Regions from separate parts of the Kitasatospora sp. NPDC048407 genome, predicted to be linked through region 2. Evidence: riboswitches for the same ligand, from Rfam matches in the RefSeq annotation. Region 2 holds a riboswitch; each other region holds the start of a gene.
What was found. A riboswitch is a leader RNA that binds a small molecule or an ion and turns the genes downstream of it on or off. The one in region 2 is predicted to bind cyclic di-AMP.

Region 1: linked by a shared signal. The riboswitch ahead of ACGFWJ_RS07050 (transglycosylase family protein) and the one ahead of ACGFWJ_RS35535 (transglycosylase family protein) in region 2 are both predicted to bind cyclic di-AMP.
Region 3: linked by a shared signal. The riboswitch ahead of ACGFWJ_RS30340 (M23 family metallopeptidase) and the one ahead of ACGFWJ_RS35535 (transglycosylase family protein) in region 2 are both predicted to bind cyclic di-AMP.
Region 4: linked by a shared signal. The riboswitch ahead of ACGFWJ_RS34715 (peptidoglycan DD-metalloendopeptidase family protein) and the one ahead of ACGFWJ_RS35535 (transglycosylase family protein) in region 2 are both predicted to bind cyclic di-AMP.

Annotation. Positions count from the first base shown of each region.
Region 1 is NZ_JBICXW010000002.1:371,899-376,039, reverse strand. It holds gene ACGFWJ_RS07060 (MFS transporter) at 1-458, opposite strand, end outside; gene ACGFWJ_RS07055 (MFS transporter) at 582-1,829, opposite strand; cyclic di-AMP (ydaO/yuaA leader) riboswitch at 2,227-2,393, shown strand; gene ACGFWJ_RS07050 (transglycosylase family protein) at 2,397-3,539, shown strand; gene ACGFWJ_RS07045 (CapA family protein) at 3,562-4,141, opposite strand, start outside.
Region 2 is NZ_JBICXW010000039.1:17,132-21,272, reverse strand. It holds gene ACGFWJ_RS35545 (hypothetical protein) at 1-1,936, opposite strand, end outside; gene ACGFWJ_RS35540 (hypothetical protein) at 2,173-2,328, opposite strand; cyclic di-AMP (ydaO/yuaA leader) riboswitch at 2,434-2,610, shown strand; gene ACGFWJ_RS35535 (transglycosylase family protein) at 2,616-3,830, shown strand; gene ACGFWJ_RS35530 (hypothetical protein) at 4,085-4,141, shown strand, end outside.
Region 3 is NZ_JBICXW010000022.1:78,110-82,250, forward strand. It holds gene ACGFWJ_RS30325 (TetR-like C-terminal domain-containing protein) at 1-209, opposite strand, end outside; gene ACGFWJ_RS30330 (alpha/beta fold hydrolase) at 209-1,039, opposite strand; gene ACGFWJ_RS30335 (YiaA/YiaB family inner membrane protein) at 1,161-1,451, opposite strand; cyclic di-AMP (ydaO/yuaA leader) riboswitch at 1,668-1,832, shown strand; gene ACGFWJ_RS30340 (M23 family metallopeptidase) at 1,843-2,610, shown strand; gene ACGFWJ_RS30345 (DUF3995 domain-containing protein) at 2,620-3,126, opposite strand; gene ACGFWJ_RS30350 (hypothetical protein) at 3,242-4,054, opposite strand; gene ACGFWJ_RS30355 (GNAT family N-acetyltransferase) at 4,105-4,141, shown strand, end outside.
Region 4 is NZ_JBICXW010000035.1:27,430-31,570, forward strand. It holds gene ACGFWJ_RS34700 (GNAT family N-acetyltransferase) at 1-170, opposite strand, end outside; gene ACGFWJ_RS34705 (PP2C family protein-serine/threonine phosphatase) at 337-1,548, shown strand; gene ACGFWJ_RS34710 (hypothetical protein) at 1,936-2,130, shown strand; cyclic di-AMP (ydaO/yuaA leader) riboswitch at 2,501-2,655, shown strand; gene ACGFWJ_RS34715 (peptidoglycan DD-metalloendopeptidase family protein) at 2,661-3,647, shown strand; tRNA gene ACGFWJ_RS34720 (tRNA-Gly) at 3,782-3,852, opposite strand; tRNA gene ACGFWJ_RS34725 (tRNA-Pro) at 4,002-4,075, shown strand.

The DNA.
Region 1 (4,141 bases), on a different contig from region 2:
GTGGTGGACCAGGTGAGGCCCTGGTTGATGCCCAGCAGCACGTTCGCCGCGACGATCCAGCCCCAGGTCGGGCCCCAGGCCAGCATCGCCGGTATCGGCAGGGCCACCAGCCAGCCCGCGATCAGCACCGGCCTGCGCCCGTACCGGTCGGAGAGGGTGCCGGCGAAGAAGTTGGTGACCGCCTTGGTCGCGCCGAACGCCAGGATGTACGTCAGCGCACCCGTGTAGGCGGACAGGTGGAAGACCTTGTCGGCGAGCAGCGGCAGAACCGTCCGCTCCTGCCCGAGCATGCCCCCGACCAGGGCGTTGACCGCCACCAGCAGGCCGAACTGCGCGAGGTTGGCGCGCAGCCCGAGCCGGATCGGGCGGCCACCGGGCCCGCCGGCCGGGATGGCGGGCGGAGCAGTGGTCGGCGCGGCTGCCCGGGGTGGCAGCGGGCGCTGGGCCTCGACGGACATGGACGGCTCCCGGGTGGTGCGTGATGCGTGGAACGTGGTGCGTGGAACGTGGTGCGTGGTGCGGTGCTCCGCCGGCGTTGACCGCGCGGCGTGCACGACGAGCCTATTCCACTCTTTCATGGATTACTGGATAGGTGCGTCCACCTGTGGTCGTGCGGGCAGCTTCCGGACGGCCGGCAGCGCGAGCAGGAGGAGGGCGGCGGGCACTCCCAGCGCGGTCATGCCGAACAGCGTTCGGTGCACGCCGATCCCGTCCGCGAGCGGGCCTGCGAGCACCAGGCCGAGTGGCATCAGCGCCACCGAGATCAGGTGGTCGTAGGAGCTGACCCGCGACAGCACCTGCTCGGGTATGTGCACCTGGAGTGAGGTCTCCCACAGCACGAAGCAGAGCGAGACGCCGACTCCGGTGCAGGCCTCCAGCAGGGCGATCACCGCGACCGGAGCACCGGATCCGATGATCAGCGCCTGGCAGGAGGCAATCGCCATCCCGACGGCCGCCACCGCCATCGGCCGGGCCGGTTTCAGGCGGTAGGCGCAGACGTCTCCGACGATCGAGCCGAGGCCGAAGGCGGTGACCACCACGGCCCAGGCGCCGGCCCCGCCCCACTCGCGGTCCGCCAGGACCGGGCCGAGCACGAACACCGAGGGCAACACCACCACGTGGTACACCGCGATCGCGAGCATGCCCGACCACACCCAGGCCCGTTCTCGCACCTGCCGCCAGCCGACCCGGAGTTCGGCCAGGAACCCGAGTCGCTCGGCCTGCTCCGCACTGGCCCGCCCGCCCACCGCACCGAGTCTCGCCAGCACGGCGGCGCTGGCCGCGAAGCTCGCGGCATCCACCATCAGGGCACCGCCGGGCCCGGCAAGGGCGACCAGCGCGCCGGCCAGCACCGGGCCGATCACCAACCCCACCGAGTGGACGAGCCCGCGCAAGGCATTGGCCTCGCCCAGCCGTTCACCGGACACCAGCAGCGGGATCAGCCCGGTGGAGGCGGGCAGGAAGAACGCGTCCGCCACCCCGAACACCACCATCAGCAGTGCCAGCACCCCGACCCGGGCCGTCCCGGTGAGCAGCAACACCGCGACGGCCGCCTGGACCACGCACCGCACCAGATCGGAGGCCAGCATGATCCGCTGTCTTGGCATCCGGTCCGCCCACACGCCGCCGATCAGCATGAACACCAGCACCGGCAGCAGGCCCGCCGAAGCCACCAGGCCGACATCGGCGGCCGACCCGCCGATCGACAGCACGGCGAACGGCAGCGCGACGAACGACACCCTGTCGCCCAGGACGGACAGCGACTGGCCGACGAACAGACGGGCGAACTGGCGCTCCACCCGGAGTACTTCGGGAATCAGCACAGCCACGGGCACCTCCACAGCGGGTCGGGGAACAGCGATCACCGCGATGGTAGGAAGCTCCCGAAGCAGCTGTCGCGCGATTTATCCGCAACGCCTGCAATGCCCGGATATCGCTCAACTCGCTTTAATTCCACGGCATTTGATGACAATTCAGCTTCCAAGGCCCAAGCGGGACCGTCCGCCTTCCCTCCCCCCGCTCCCCCAATCCCACCGATCGGCCAGACTTTCGCACCCGACCATCGGACCGCCGGATCACCCGACCGCCCGACCGCCCGGGCAGCGCAACTCGGCCGTAATACGGCCGCGATGAGCTTGTGATTGCTCCGTTCGAGTGATTAGGCTCGGTCCGGCCCGCACCGCCGGGCCCCGCACGCGGCAACGCCGAACCCTGTCCGCCGCGTTGCCGGGTCGACCACCACAACCCTTGGACAGGGACGGGGGAACCAGGTACGTCGCCGCCCCCACGGCTAGGGGTGAAGCCTCCGCACCGGCTCCCGCCGGCACACGGCGGCCGGGCCTCCCTCCGGTCCGAACCCGACAGCTCACCTCGCAGGCGTGCGGAGAGGATCTGGCATGCTCTTCACGGGTTCCGGGCGCCACCGTCGGCAGAGCCAGGCGGAGAAAGCCGCCGAGCGGGCGATCGCCGCAGCCGGCGTCGCCGGCGTCGGCCTCGCCCTGCCCCTGCTCGCCGTGACGGGTGCGCAGGCCGCCCCCAGCACGGTCTGGGACCGGGTCGCCGACTGCGAGAGCGGCGGCAACTGGAGTTCCGACTCGGGCAACGGCCTGTACGGCGGCCTCCAGATCACCGCCCAGCGCTGGATCGACTACGGCGGTACCCGGTACGCCGAGCTGCCCAGCGGAGCCACCCGCAGCCAGCAGATCGCGGTCGCCGAACGGATCCTGGCCACCGAGGGCCCGCAGCCATGGGTGTCCTGCGCCGACACGGCGGGCCTGCGCACGGTCAGCGCCCCCGGCGTGGTGGACAACAACGACTCGGCGGACGAATCGGGTGCGCTGCGCGGCGCCCGCGGCATCGCCGCCGTCAACACCGCCTCGGACGGCACCGTCGCCCCGCAGAACGCCACTCCGGTGTTCTCCGGCCTGCCCGGCTACGACCCGGTGTACCACGTGTACTGGTACGAGAAGAACGGCGGTTGGTTCTGGACCAGCCACCAGAGCCTGTACGAGCGCTACATACAGCTGACGCACCCCCAGCCGCCTGCGGCCACGCCGTCCCCGGCCCCCACCCCGGAGAGCCCGGCCACCCCGACCGCTCCGACCGCTCCGACTACGCCGACTGCGCCGTCGACCGACCCGAGCCCGACCCCGACCACACCGTCCGACAACCAGAACGGCAACGGAAACGGGAACGGCGCCGAGAACGGCAACGGCACAGGCCACGGCAACGACCAGGGCCAGGGTCAGGACAGCCACGGCAACGGCGGCACCCAGCAGCCCACCACCCCCGACCCGGCCACCACCACGCCGCCCCCGAGCGCCTCCACGCCCGGCAGCGCGCCCGCGCCCGCCGAATCCCCGTCCGCCGCGACCCCGTCCCCGCAGCCGTACACCGTCGGCCCGGGCGACACGCTGGCGAAGATCGCCCGCAGCCACGAGCTGAACGGCGGCTGGAGCGGTCTCTACCAGAGCAACCAGCAGGTGGTGGGCGAGAACCCGGACCTGATCCACCCGGGCCAGGTGCTGAACCTGGGCTGACGGCCGCCCGGTCGAGCCGCCGTCACTTCGGGACGGCGGCCAGTCCGGTGCAGCCGCGCAGGCCGTCGCGGCGCTGCTGGGCGGCCTTCGCCGCGCTGCCGGTCTGCGGGACGGGCACGCCGCGGCCGTCGATGTGGGCGGGGGTGAAGGTTTCTCCGGTGACGCGTCCGTCGGTGCTGATGGTGAGTGTGGTGACGCCGGTCTCGTCGGAAGCGGTGTAGTTCGAGGTGCCGTACCAGAGGAAGTTGCCGAAGCCGTACGCCACGTAGGTGTTCCCGAGCATGCCCGCGCCGAGCATGGTGTGGGCGTGGGTGCCGACCACGGCGGTGGCGCCGGCCGTGGCGAGCTTCTTGGCGAGTGCGGTCTGCGCGGCGGTCGGGCAGGCCACGCCTTCCTCGCCCCAGTGCAGGTAGACCAGCACCACGGGCGCCTGCGCCTTGGCCTCGGTGACGGCGCGCAGCAGGGCCTTCTCGTCGAACGCGGAGGCGATGCCGGCCTTGTGCTCGCCGGCCCGCCACTTCTGGTTGGTGATTTCGTCGACCTGGCTCGCCGCCAGGACGGCGACCTTTGTTCCGCGCACGTCGGCGATGTGGGGCGCGAAG
Region 2 (4,141 bases):
GCGGCGTGGGCGCGGCGGCGGGGCTGGTGGCGGCGTTCCACGGTCCGGCGGCGAGTCCGGGGCCGGCTTTGCCGAGCGCGAGCGTCTCCGACTGTCCGGCCTTGCGGAACAGGATCTGCTTGGGCGCGGGCGCGTCCGGGTCGAGCCACAGTTCGGGGCCGTCGCCGAACTCGCAGTCCAGCACCGCGATGTCGTCGGGCTTCCCGTCCCCGGTGGCCCGGAACGCCACCCCGGCCTTGCGGTAGCCGGTCAGCCGGCTGCGGCTCAGGGTGACGAGTTCGCCGTCGAGTTGGTGTTTGAGGGTGGCCACCGCGTAGTCGGACTTCCCGGCGGCGTCGATCAGCAGCCCGTCGAACACCGTGCCCTTGTCGCGCCCGAGCGCGTGGACGGCGATCCCGCCGGCGGCGTTGCCGTACAGCACCGAGGCGCGGTAGGCGAAGTCGTTCAGGTAGGCGCCGTGCTCGATGCCCCAGCCGCCGTTGTGGTAGGCGGCGAACCGGCTGACGGTGTGCGGGTGTTCGGAGTTCTGCCAGACGAAGATGCCGTTCTCCAGGTTGTTGTGCGCCAGGCAGTTCTCGAACGTCCACACCCCCTCGCTGGTCTCCGGCCACTCGTACCCGGACGCCCCGGTCGCGCCCTGCACGCCGACGGCCACGCAGTCCTTCGCCGAGGAGCCGGTGCCCGCGCCGAGGCTGAAGCCGGTCAGCCGGTAGCCGCGCGGATTCGGTTCGAACACCGTCCTGGAGGCGACGCACCCCTCGTACGCGATGTCGTCGGACGGGCCCTGCGGGGTGCGGGTGTCGATCGGGCCGTCCCACCAGTACGCGTCCTCCCAGGTGTTGTGGGAGATGCAGCCGCGGAACGTGATGCCGTGACTGTTGTGCGGCACGAACGCGTGGCTTCCGGCGTCGCGCACCACCACGCCCTCGACCACCGTGCCGCGCGAGGTGTCCAGCAGCATGTGGAAGTGCAACCCGTACCGCCCGAGCACCGGCTCGCTCACGGGCTGCCCGTTCCAACTCTCCTTCCCCACCGCCCGCGGCCCGACGCGCCGCAGCACCGCATGCCGCACATCGGCCGGCCGGCTGGACGTCAGGTGGACGTGCGCCCGCCCCTGCTCGGTGCCCTCGACCCGCACGTTACGCGTCAGGTTGAGCACCTCCGCCCCGAACACCGCCCCACCACCGAGACTCACCCGCGGGTGCGCGTGCTGCAACGGCGCGGCCAGCGTGACGCTCGGGCCGTCCACCCGCTGAACCGTCACCAGGTCGTACGCATCGGAGAACCCCTCGGCATCGGGCGGCGCGGTCGGCGTGACGGCGAGCTCGTCACCCACCTGCCAACCCTCCGGCGCCACCGCCAGCTTCAGTACGGTGTCCCCCGCCTTCAGCTCGGTCGCGGCCCGCACCCACGCCGTCCGGGGCGCACCGTCCAGCCGCAGGTAACCGCGGCCGGTGACCCACAGGCCGGTGTCGGTGTCGACGACGGTCATGCCGCCGCCCTGGAACCGCCGTTCGTCGATGTCGGGAAAGCGCAAGGTATGGGTGTGCGCCGCATCGGGCGCGAGCGCCAGCACCCCGCGGACCTCGACGTTGCCCGCACTCTCCAACGTCACCGACCGGTCCCCGGCGAACACCAGCGACCCACCCGTGTCGATCAGCAGCGACCCGACCTTGGCATCACCGTCCAGCACCACCTTGTCGGTGATCCGCACGGCACTCCCCGCCCCGGGCACCTTCCCGCCCCACCCCTCGGCATCCGACCACCGCCGCCCGCCCTCGCCCACCGCCCCCGCCGCCGGCTCCGCCCCGGCCAACGACTGCCGCAGCACCACTCCCCCACCGACCGCCGCCACCGTCCCGACCGCCAGCCAGGCCAACACCCGCCGCCGCCCCGACAACGGCCGCTGCTGCCGCGCGTTCTCCCACTGCTCCACGATGGCCGCCTCCCGAAACGTGCAGGGACTCCGAATCGTCGCGGGCAGCATAGATGGCTGTCACAACGGAAATCGGCGACTTCCGAAACAGCTAAGCATTCTGACGTAGCATCACCCATCAGTTCGGCAGAAATGGGCGATGGCCGCAATTCCACGACCTGTCAGCAAAGGGTCTTCAGCTCCCGGGACAAGATGGACAGAACGCCCATAACTCCCCATCCGGTCGGTCACAAACACTAGCCAAGGCGAATATTCGCCCGGCAGGCCACATAACCACCCAAAACGGGCACAAGATCGCCAATTTCCTGACGGAAGCCCAGGTTTGGCCGCTCGCCGTGGAGTTCGCCCAAAATTCCTTGATCGAATTTTTCGGACCCGGTGACGGCCGTCACAGGAATTTGCTAATCGTCCTTAATTCCGCTTAATGTCCTGCCCACGTTCGTGGACACACGGACCCAGCTCGCCCGGAACGCCGAATCCTGCCGCCGGGTGGGCCGGCTCATGCAATGACGCACCGCGGCAGGGGCGGGGGAACCAGGTAAGTCGCCCTGGGGCGGTCCTGACGGACCGGTCCGGGGCTTGGGGTGAAGCCGTGCGCGCCGAAAGGTGTGCGCGGCCGGGCAACTCCAGCCCGAATCCGACAGCTCACCTCGCAGGCGTGGGAGAGGAACGCTTCTTCATGCTGCCCATCAGCGCCAAGCGCGCCCGCCGTCTGATTGCCACCACTGGTGTTGTGGGCATCGGCCTCACGGTCCCCGGCCTGGCCGCGGGTACCGCCTCCGCCGCTTCGGTGGCCACCTGGGACAAGGTCGCGCAGTGCGAGTCCAGTGGCAACTGGTCGATCAACACCGGTAACGGTTTCTACGGCGGCCTGCAGTTCACCGCCTCCACCTGGGCCGCCTTCGGCGGTACCGCGTTCGCCCCGCGCGCCGACCTGGCCACCAAGGACCAGCAGATCGCCGTCGCCGAGAAGGTGCTGGCCTCCCAGGGCCCCGGCGCCTGGCCGGTGTGCTCGGTCCAGGCCGGTCTGACCAAGGGCGGCGCCGCCCCGCAGGTCGACACCTCCACGGGCTCCACCACCACCGCCAAGCCGCAGGCCCAGGCCCCGGCCCAGCCGCAGGCGCCGAAGCAGGCCCAGCAGCCGGCCCCGCAGCAGCGCCAGAGCCAGGCCCAGAGCCGCCCGCAGGCTCAGCCGCAGGCCGACACCCAGGCCTCCGGCAGCTACACCGTCGTGGCGGGCGACTGGCTGTCCGCCATCGCCCAGCGTCAGAACGTCGAGGGCGGCTGGGAGAAGCTGTACGAGCTGAACCGCTCCGTCCTCACCGAGGGCGCGGACATGATCTACCCCGGTCAGAAGCTGGCGCTCGGCAACGTCGCGGTCGCCCAGGCCCCGGCCAAGCAGTCGGCGCCCGCCAAGCAGTCCGCCCCGGCCAAGCCGAGCACCCCCGCGCCGGCCCAGCCGAGCACCCCCGCCAAGCCCGCCGCCACCACCACGACCGCCACCACGACCGCCACCGCCGCCGTCAAGGCGACCGGCTCCAAGGCCGCGGCGATCGACTTCGCGCTGTCGAAGGTCGGCCAGCCGTACATCTACGGCGGCACCGGCAACGGCGGCTGGGACTGCTCGGGCCTGACCCAGGCCGCGTTCCGCCAGGCCGGCATCAGCCTGCCGCGCGTGGCCGCGGACCAGGCCGACTACTCGACCCGGGTCTCGCTGAACAGCCTGCAGCCGGGCGACCTGCTGTTCTGGTCGAACAACGGCTCCAACTCGGGCGTCTACCACGTGGCGATCTACATCGGCGACGGCAAGTACGTCGAGGCCGCCAACCCGAAGTCCGGCGTGAAGACCGAGACCATCGCCAACTGGGCGCCGGACTTCGCCGGTCGGGTCTGAACCGCCTGACACCACACGCACCGCGCACACCACGCGCACGCGCACGCGCATGAGGTGACCGCACCGCGGACACCGCTGCCCTCGGGGACCCTGGTCGGCTCCGGGGGCAGCGGCCTATCCTCGGCCGAGACCGAAGGCCGAACGCCGAACGCCGAACGCCGAACGCCGAAGGCCGAACGCCGAAGGCCGAACGCCGAACGCCGAACGCCGAACGCCGAAGACCGGAAGCAGTCCCGAGCCCCTGGAGCGGTGCGATGGCGAAGGTGACGATCACGCTGGACGCGGACCTCGCGCTGGAGGCGATGATGCGC
Region 3 (4,141 bases), on a different contig from region 2:
AGGTGGTCGGTCAGGTCGTCGAGGGTGCGGACGGCGACCAGGCGGCGCAGCTCGGCCAGGCCCCCGGGGACGTGCTTGTACAGCGACGGGGTGGCGACCCCCGCCTTGGCGGCGACGGCGGCCAGCGTGAGCGTCTCGGCGCCCTGGGCGTCGATCAGGTCGAGGGCGTGGTCCACCACCGCGGTGGGGGAGAGTCCGGCGCGGGCCATCAGCGGGCGACCTCGTTCAGCTCGTTCAGGAAAGGGAGCAGGGCGTCGGCGACGGCCTGGGGGTAGCCGGCCATCGGGTAGTGGCCGCCGTTCTCGATCATCACCTTACGGCCGCGCAGCGCGGCGGCCTGCCGGTCGGCGATCAGCTCGGGGTTCGGGAAATCGGGGTCCTTGCTGCCCATCAGCACCAGCGCGGGCACGTCGACGGCCTCGCACCAGCCGACCGGCGCGGAGTCCCCCGTGAGGTAGCCGCGCAGCGCGGCCTTCCGGGCGGGCTCGCGCAGCATCTCGGCGAGGCCGGCCCGGTAGGCGTCGAAGTCGGCGGGCCGCGCGGTCGGGTAGTAGAACTTCTGCATCGAGCTCCACAGGCCGGGGAACGCGGTGACCAGCGGGGCGGCCAGGCCGAACAGGGCCTTCTGGAAGGCGTTCAGCGGGAGGTTCTCGATGAAGGCGTCGATCAGCACCACCCCGGCGGTCCGCCCGGGGGCGAGCTCGGCCGCGCGGACCACGGTGGCGCCGGTGTAGGAGTTGCCGGCCAGGACGGCGCCGCGCAGGTCGAGGTGGTCGAGCAGGGCGACCAGGTCGTCGGCGATCGCGGCGGGGGAGTAGTCGGTGAACCCGGTGGAGGACTCGCCGAGGCCGCGCAGGTCCATGGTGATCACCCGGTGCCCGGCGGCGGTCAGCAGCGGTGCGAGGTGCCGGTAGGTGGCGCGCTTGTCGAGCATGCCGGGCAGCAGGACGACCGGGACGCCGGTGCCGGGGGTGTCGTCGTAGGCGATCCGGCCGCCGGGGACGTCGACGTACCGGGTGGTGCCGAGGGTGCTGTTCATCGCGGGCCTCCTGGGCGGGCGTTGCGGTGCGCCGGGCGCTGGAGGCCCGGCCGACTGCCGATAGCCATAAAGCTAAGGCTAATAGCCTTAGCCGTCAAGCCGTGGAGGCCGGCCGGATCGGTCAGATCCCCTCCACCTTGAACGGGTCGTGCTCGGCGAGCAGCTTGTCCAGCCGGGCCTGGTCCACCCGGCTGGTGATCGCGCCCTCGTCCTGGCGGTCCCGGATCACCTTGGCCAGCGTGAACGCGGAAGTGATCTCGTACAGCAGCCCGACGGCGAGGAAGGCGCGCATCCAGGCGCTCACCGGCAGGTAGGCGATCCCGAGCGAGAGCGCGGCGGTGGCCAGTCCGAAGGAGACGGCGGCCTGGGCGAAGTAGGCGGCGGTGGTCCGGTGCGGCACGGTTGCGGTCATGGCATCAGGGTCGCGCCGGCCCGGAGGCGTGGCGTGAGTACGGATACTCAACCACTCGGTCACAATCCGTCAGGTTGGCCCTGGTGAACCGTCACAAATCACCCATAGGGCGTCAGGAAATCTTCGCTGTCTCGTGGTAGCGGCTTGGAATCATGGGGTCCATAGGATTAACGTTTGATAACGCAGCGCGGTCGGCAACGCCGTAACCATGCGGCACCGTGCGCCACGCCTAATCCACTTGGGCACACCCTTCGGGGCGTCCCAGGAGCCGGGGAACCACGTTTCCACCGGGGTGAATCGGGACGGCCCTGGGCTCGACCGTAGGAGACCTTCCACCTCCGAACCCGTCAGCTAACCCGGTCGGCGGCAGGGAAGGAAGGAGCACGCCCCCGTGGCGTCGACCTACACCGAGAGCACCGGCACCCAGTTGCTCGACCACCCGGTCGAGCCGGAAGCCGCCCGGCACCGGCTGCCCCGTCAGTCCCGCGCCGGCGCGCCCCTGCTGGGCGTCACCGCGATGACCGCCGCGCTCGGCGCCACCGCACTCGGCGCCGCCCCCGCGCAGGCCGCCGCCCCGGTGCCCGTCACCGCCGCGGACGAAGCCTCCGACGGCCTCCTCGCCGGCGACCCCGGGCTCGCCCTCGCCGCCCGCATCCAGCAGCAGGCCGACGGCCAGCGCACCGCCGCCGACGAATCCGCCCGGCTGGCCGCCGCGCAGGAGGCCGAGGCCAAGCGGGCCGCCCAGCAGGCCGAGGCCGAGCAGGCCGCGCACACCCTGCCGGTGGCCGGCTACCAGCTGACCGCGCACTTCGCCCAGTCCGGCGCGCACTGGGCGCACCTGCACACCGGCCTGGACTTCGCCGCCCGCACCGGCACCCCCGTCGCCGCCGTCGCCGGAGGCACCGTCACCTCGGCGGGCTGGTCCGGCCCCTACGGCTACCGGGTCATCCAGACCCTGCCCGACGGCACCGAACTCTGGTACTGCCACCTCTCCCGGATCGCCACCGCCTCCGGCCAGGTCGCCCCCGGCACCGTGCTCGGCGCGGTCGGCGCCACCGGCAACGTCACCGGCCCGCACCTGCACCTGGAGGTCCGCCCCGGCGGCGGCGCCCCGATCGACCCGCTGCCCTGGCTCCAGCAGCGCGGCCTGCAGCCGTAGTTCTTCCGCTCATCGACGGCCGCCGCGCTCGGGCAGGAGCCGCCGGCCGAACACCGCGCAGCCGAACAGCAGCCCGCCGGCCAGGAAGAACGGCTCGTACAGCACGGTCGCGAAGCGGGCCATCGCGTCCAGCTCCGCCACCGAGCGGTGACCCGCCGCCAGCGCCAGCCAGTCCGGCACGGAGGGCGCGGCGTGCACGATCAGCAGCACCGCCGTGCCCCGGGCCGCCCACAGCAGCCCGCGGGCCGGCAGCCGCTCGCCCCACGGCCGTATCAGCGCCAGGGCCAGCGCCGCGGCCACCGCGCACAGCGGTATCGCGATGATGTCGATCACCAGCAGCGGCGTGTTGTCCAGCACCGACAGCCCGCCCGGCAGACCGGCCCGGCCGCCCAGCAGCCAGTACAGGTGCACCAGGGCGAAGACGGCCGACCAGAGCGCGGCGGCCTGCGCGGCGATCCGACGGAACGGCGGGCGCAGGCCGACGGAGGTGGCGCCGGCCGGAGTCACGATGTCCATGGCTCCACCCTGGCCCGGCGGCCCCGCCCCGCGGATCGTCCGGACGGCCAGGACCGATGGATCATCAGGACGATTCCGGGGTCCTCCGATCGGCGGACCCGGCGGGCCGAAACCCTCAGTACACCTCGGGGGCCAGCTCCGGGTACTCCTCCAGCAGCAGCCGGGCCAGCCCGGGCACCGTCCACTCGCCGCACAGGTCGATCGCGGCCTGCGCCACCGCCTCCTCGAAGTCCTCGAACTCCCCGGAGAGCTCGTCCGGCATCGGCAGGCCCCGGGCGTTCAGCTCGGCCAGGTTGCGGTAGCTGCGCCGCATCAGGCCGTGCTCCAGCAGCCGTCGCGCCCCGTCCGTGGACACCCCGACCAGCAGCGCCCGCTCCGGGCCCCAGCCACCGTCCGGATCCACCCCCGGCACCCGCTCGTACGCGGCGAAGCGCTCCTCGACGTCCAGCGCCCGGAAGTCCTCCAGCCATCCCCGCACCTGGTCGAGGTCGTCCACCGGCACGCCGTCCGCGCGCAGCAGCAGCGTGTACAGGCGCGGCCAGGTCAGCAGGTCGGACCGGCGCAGCAGCGAGTCCACCAGCACCTGGCCCTGCCAGTCGGCCTCCTCGCGCAGCTTCTCCAGCCGCTTGGCGTTCAGCCGCCGCGCCGCCCGCTGACGTTCGATCAGCAGCCGCACCGCCGCCGGGTACGCCCAGGCGTCGCCGTCCGGCTGGACGTACAGGTGCAGCTGCTCGTACAGCAGGTGCTCCAGCACCGGCGAGGACAGCTCCGGGAAACCGTCGTGCAGCCGGGCGCCGCCCAGCTCCAGCAGGGTCAGTACGGTCCGCACCGCCGGTTCGGGTACCGCCTCCAAACCCTCCTCGGCCGCCCAGTCCAGCAGGTCGGCGGCACGGGTACGGGGGAGCAGGTGCAGGTCTTCGTCGTCCACCCCGGTACGTTAACCGGTCCGCGCGGGGCCGACCGGTAGGGTCGAGTCCCATGCAGACCGTCCGGTTGACCGGCCCCCGGCTCACGC
Region 4 (4,141 bases), on a different contig from region 2:
CCCTCGCAGATCGCCAGCGAACGCTCCACCTCGGTCAACTCGTGCCACAGCGCGCGTTCGGCGGGAGCCTCCCCGCCGCCGCCGAAGGCCACGTCAAGGGTGCTGTACCAGGTCTCCCACTCCTCGGCGCGCAACGGCCGGATGGTCAGATCGGGGTGTCGAATCGTCATGAGCCCCTGCCTACCACCCGATCCGGAACCGTGCGACCGATTTGTCGCGCCCATGCCGTAGCCGGCCTCCCGGGCGGCCGAAACCCACCGGAGCGTGCCCCTCCCGTTGCACTCGGTGCCACCGGGCCGTCGACGCGCGCACCGGCGGTGGATACAGTCGGTCCCCATGGTCGGCAGAGCGCGCCCCAGAGCGACGGGCCGGGACGGCGGACCGTCCCGCGAGCCCGTGACGGCCCGGCTGCGCGCTGCGCTGTACCGGGCCAGGCGCAGGGTGCGCCGCACCGGAGTCGACTACTTCCGCGGCGACGGCGTCGACTGGTGGGCGTTCGCCGCCCTCGCCCTCGCCGTGCCCGTCCTGGTCCTGCTGAACATCCTGCTTCCCGACTGGGCCCCGCCCACCGCCCTGGTGCTGCCCGTGCTGGCCGGCGCGCTGCTGCTGCGCCCCGGCACCCTGGTGCTGCTGTACGCCGTCGCCGCCGCCGGACTGATCACCGAATCCCTGGTGCACACCGGCGAACGCGTCGCCAGCGCGCAGCCGGAGACCTACACCCACGGCGTCACCCCCGGCTCCGCGCTGGTGGTCGGCGCGGTCGGCGTCGCCGGACTGCTGGTCGCCCAGTTCCGCCGCCGGATCGGCGTGCCCTGGCGCGGCGGCTCCACCATGCTGTTCGACCTGCGCGAGCGGATCCGGATCCAGGGCCGGGTCCCGGAACTGCCCGACGGCTGGCACACCGACACCGCGCTGCGCCCGGCCGGCGGCCAGTCCTTCTCCGGCGACTTCATGGTCGCCGCCCGCACCGGCCCCGGCGGACGGATGCTGGAAGCCGTCCTCGCCGACGTCTCCGGCAAGGGCATGGATGCCGGCAGCCGCGCCCTGCTGCTCTCCGGCGCCTTCGGCGGCCTGCTCGGCTCGCTGCCCGCCCACGACTTCCTGCCCGCCGCCAACGGCTACCTGCTGCGGCAGGACTGGGCGGAGGGCTTCGCCACCGCCGTCCATCTGGTGGTCGACCTGGACACCGGCGAGTACGAACTGCTCTCCGCGGGGCACCTGCCCGGCATGCACCGCCTCGCGGGCGCCGGGTACTGGGAGGTCAAGGAGGCCGAGGGCCCGCTGCTCGGCGTCTACGACGAGGCCAAGTTCGAGGGGGTGCGCGGCACCCTCGGCCCCGGCGACGTCCTGATGCTGTGCACCGACGGCATGGTGGAGATCCCCGGCCGCGACCTCGCCGAGGGCATGGACCGGCTGATGGGCGAGGCCGACCGGCTGGTCGCCACCGCCCCGGGGTCGATCCGGCCAGGCTCCGCGGTCCGGCTGATCGACACCGTCGCCAAGCACGTCAACGACGACCGCGCGGTGCTGCTGGTCTGGCGCCGCTGAACCTCCGTCCGGTGCAGACGCGGTGAGCGCGGAGTGTCCACGGAGTGTCAAACCCGGACGTTGATCTTCGGCCAATTCCGGTTCGCGGCCCGAGCCGGGCGGCGATGTTGGATCTGCCTGCCGGTTTGCCGCGCAGGCCAGCACGGACCACCGCCCGCCGACGGGGTGTCAGAACCCGTCCGCTATCGTCGCGGTCGGCGAAAATCAGTCCTGCCAGGCGGGTTCGGGCACCGAGCGACCGGGCAAGTCCTTTACGCACTCAGCACGAGCGACCACACTGAGTCCGGATGGAGTGGTGGGGACACGGGGGGCAGGGGCCGGTTTCCGCCTGGGAGCCAACGCCGGCTTCCACCGAACCCCCGCCATGAATCGAGGAAGTGAGTCCCGGTGGCCTTCTCCGTCTCCGCGCTTGTCCTGTTCGGCATCATCGTCGCGATCTTCATTCGCAACAAGCAGCTGAAGACCGGGCACGCCATCGTCGCCGCCCTGTTCGGCTTCATGCTGAGCCAGTCGACCATGGCTGGCCCGATCCAGCAGTTCCTCACCTCGGTCTCCAAGGCCATCGCGTCGATCGCGGGCTGACGGCCTGTCGGCTCCCCGGCGGCACGCCACGACGGGCGGGAGACACCCCCGCGCCGTCCATTCGGCCTGCCCACGGTGACCAGGCTCACCCGCGACGTCACGCCAGGTCCGCGCCCGAACGCGCACGGTGGCCGAAGTCGCCCACCGTGCGGGGTTCGTACGCGCACTGTCATGATCGCGTACGCGCACCGCAGCGTGGTGTCGGCACAGCGTGACCTGGTGGATCGTCAGCCCCTTCCCGATCCAGGGAGCGGGGCCGATCGGCGTTTGCCAGCCTCACGGGCCGTGGGATTTGCTTCCTCCGCAGCCCGGCCAGTGACCGGGCGGGCCACCGGACGGAACGCCTAGTCCTGCCGTCGTCCGGTGCCGACCAGATACCACGCCACGGCAGGAGCGGGGGAACCACAGGTAAGTCGCCGGGCCCGGAAACCACCGGGAACGGCTCGGGGTGAAGCCGCAGTCCCTGCGGCCGGGCAACTCTCGCCCGAACCCGACAGCTCACCTCGCAGGCGTCGGAGAGGAACGCCTTCATGTCCGCTCAGGGCAAGCACCGCAAGCCGAGCCTGGCCACCATCGCCCGGATCGCCATCGCCACCGGTGTGGCCGGCGCCGCGATCGGCCTCCCGGTCACCGCCGCCTCCGCGCACACCGCCACCGAGCAGGCCGGCAGCCGCCCGTCCACGGTCTCGGTGGACGCCACCCCCGTCGCCGACCAGGCCGCCGCCCCGCACAGCTACCGGGTCGCCTCCGGCGACACCCTGTCCAAGATCGCCGCCGCGCAGCACGTCGACGGTGGCTGGCAGAAGCTGTACCAGGACAACCGCTCCGTGGTCGGTGGCAACCCCGACCTGATCTTCCCGGGCCAGAAGCTGGCCATCAACGGCCAGGCCGCCGCCCCCGCGCAGGCCCCGGCCGCCAAGTCCACCTCCACGGACACCGCCACCGCGCCGAAGGTCGCCGTCAAGAAGGCCGACACCGCGAAGCCGGCCACCACCGGCACCGTCAAGGCCCAGCCCGTGGCCCCGGCCCCGCAGGCGGCGCCCCCGGTCGCCACCACGGCCACCACCGCCACCACGGCCCCCACCGCGGTCCCGGCCGCCGCGAGCAACAGCTCCACCTACGTCGCCCCGGCGCCGGGCAAGGTCACCACCGGTTACAAGGTCGCCGGCTCCAACTGGGCCTCCGGCTACCACACCGGCATCGACTTCCCGGTCGCCACCGGCACCAGCCTCAAGGCCATCGCCAACGGCACCGTGGTCTCCGCCGGCAACGGCGGTGCCTACGGCAACCAGGTCGTCATCAAGCTGGCCGACGGCAAGTACGCCCAGTACGCCCACCTGTCCTCGATCTCCGTCTCGGCCGGCCAGTCCGTGACGGCGGGTCAGCAGATCGGTCTCTCCGGCGCCACCGGCAACGTGACCGGCCCGCACCTGCACTTCGAGATCCGCACCACCCCGAACTACGGCTCCGACATCGACCCCGTCGCCTACCTGGCGGCCCACGGCGTCAACGTCTGATCCACGCCTCACCCCCGAAGGCCCCGCGCAGTCCGCTGCGCGGGGCCTTCGGGCTGTCCGGCGAACCGTGCTGGCGCCGCGGAGAACGGCAACGGCCCCGACTGCGTTGGCAGTCGGGGCCGTTGGCCATTCGGAGCGGGTGACGAGAATCGAACTCGCGTGACCAGTTTGGAAGACTGGGGCTCTACCATTGAGCTACACCCGCAAAGGCGTACCCGCACCGCGTCGCGGTGGCGAGGACTGGATCAGGGTACCTGGTCGAGCCGGTGGATTGCACACTCCTTCCGCGCTGTCGGCTCGCGAATATCGCCCCGGTCGGAGGCGGCCCGACGTGTACTCTTCTGCTCGGCACCACGGGGTGTGGCGCAGGTTGGTAGCGCGTCCGCTTTGGGAGCGGAAGGCCGTCGGTTCGAATCCGGTCACCCCGACCGTGCGGCAGGGTCTCGTCCGTGGGCGGGGCCCTGTTGTCGTTGTGGGGCGCGGCCGCCCCGGCC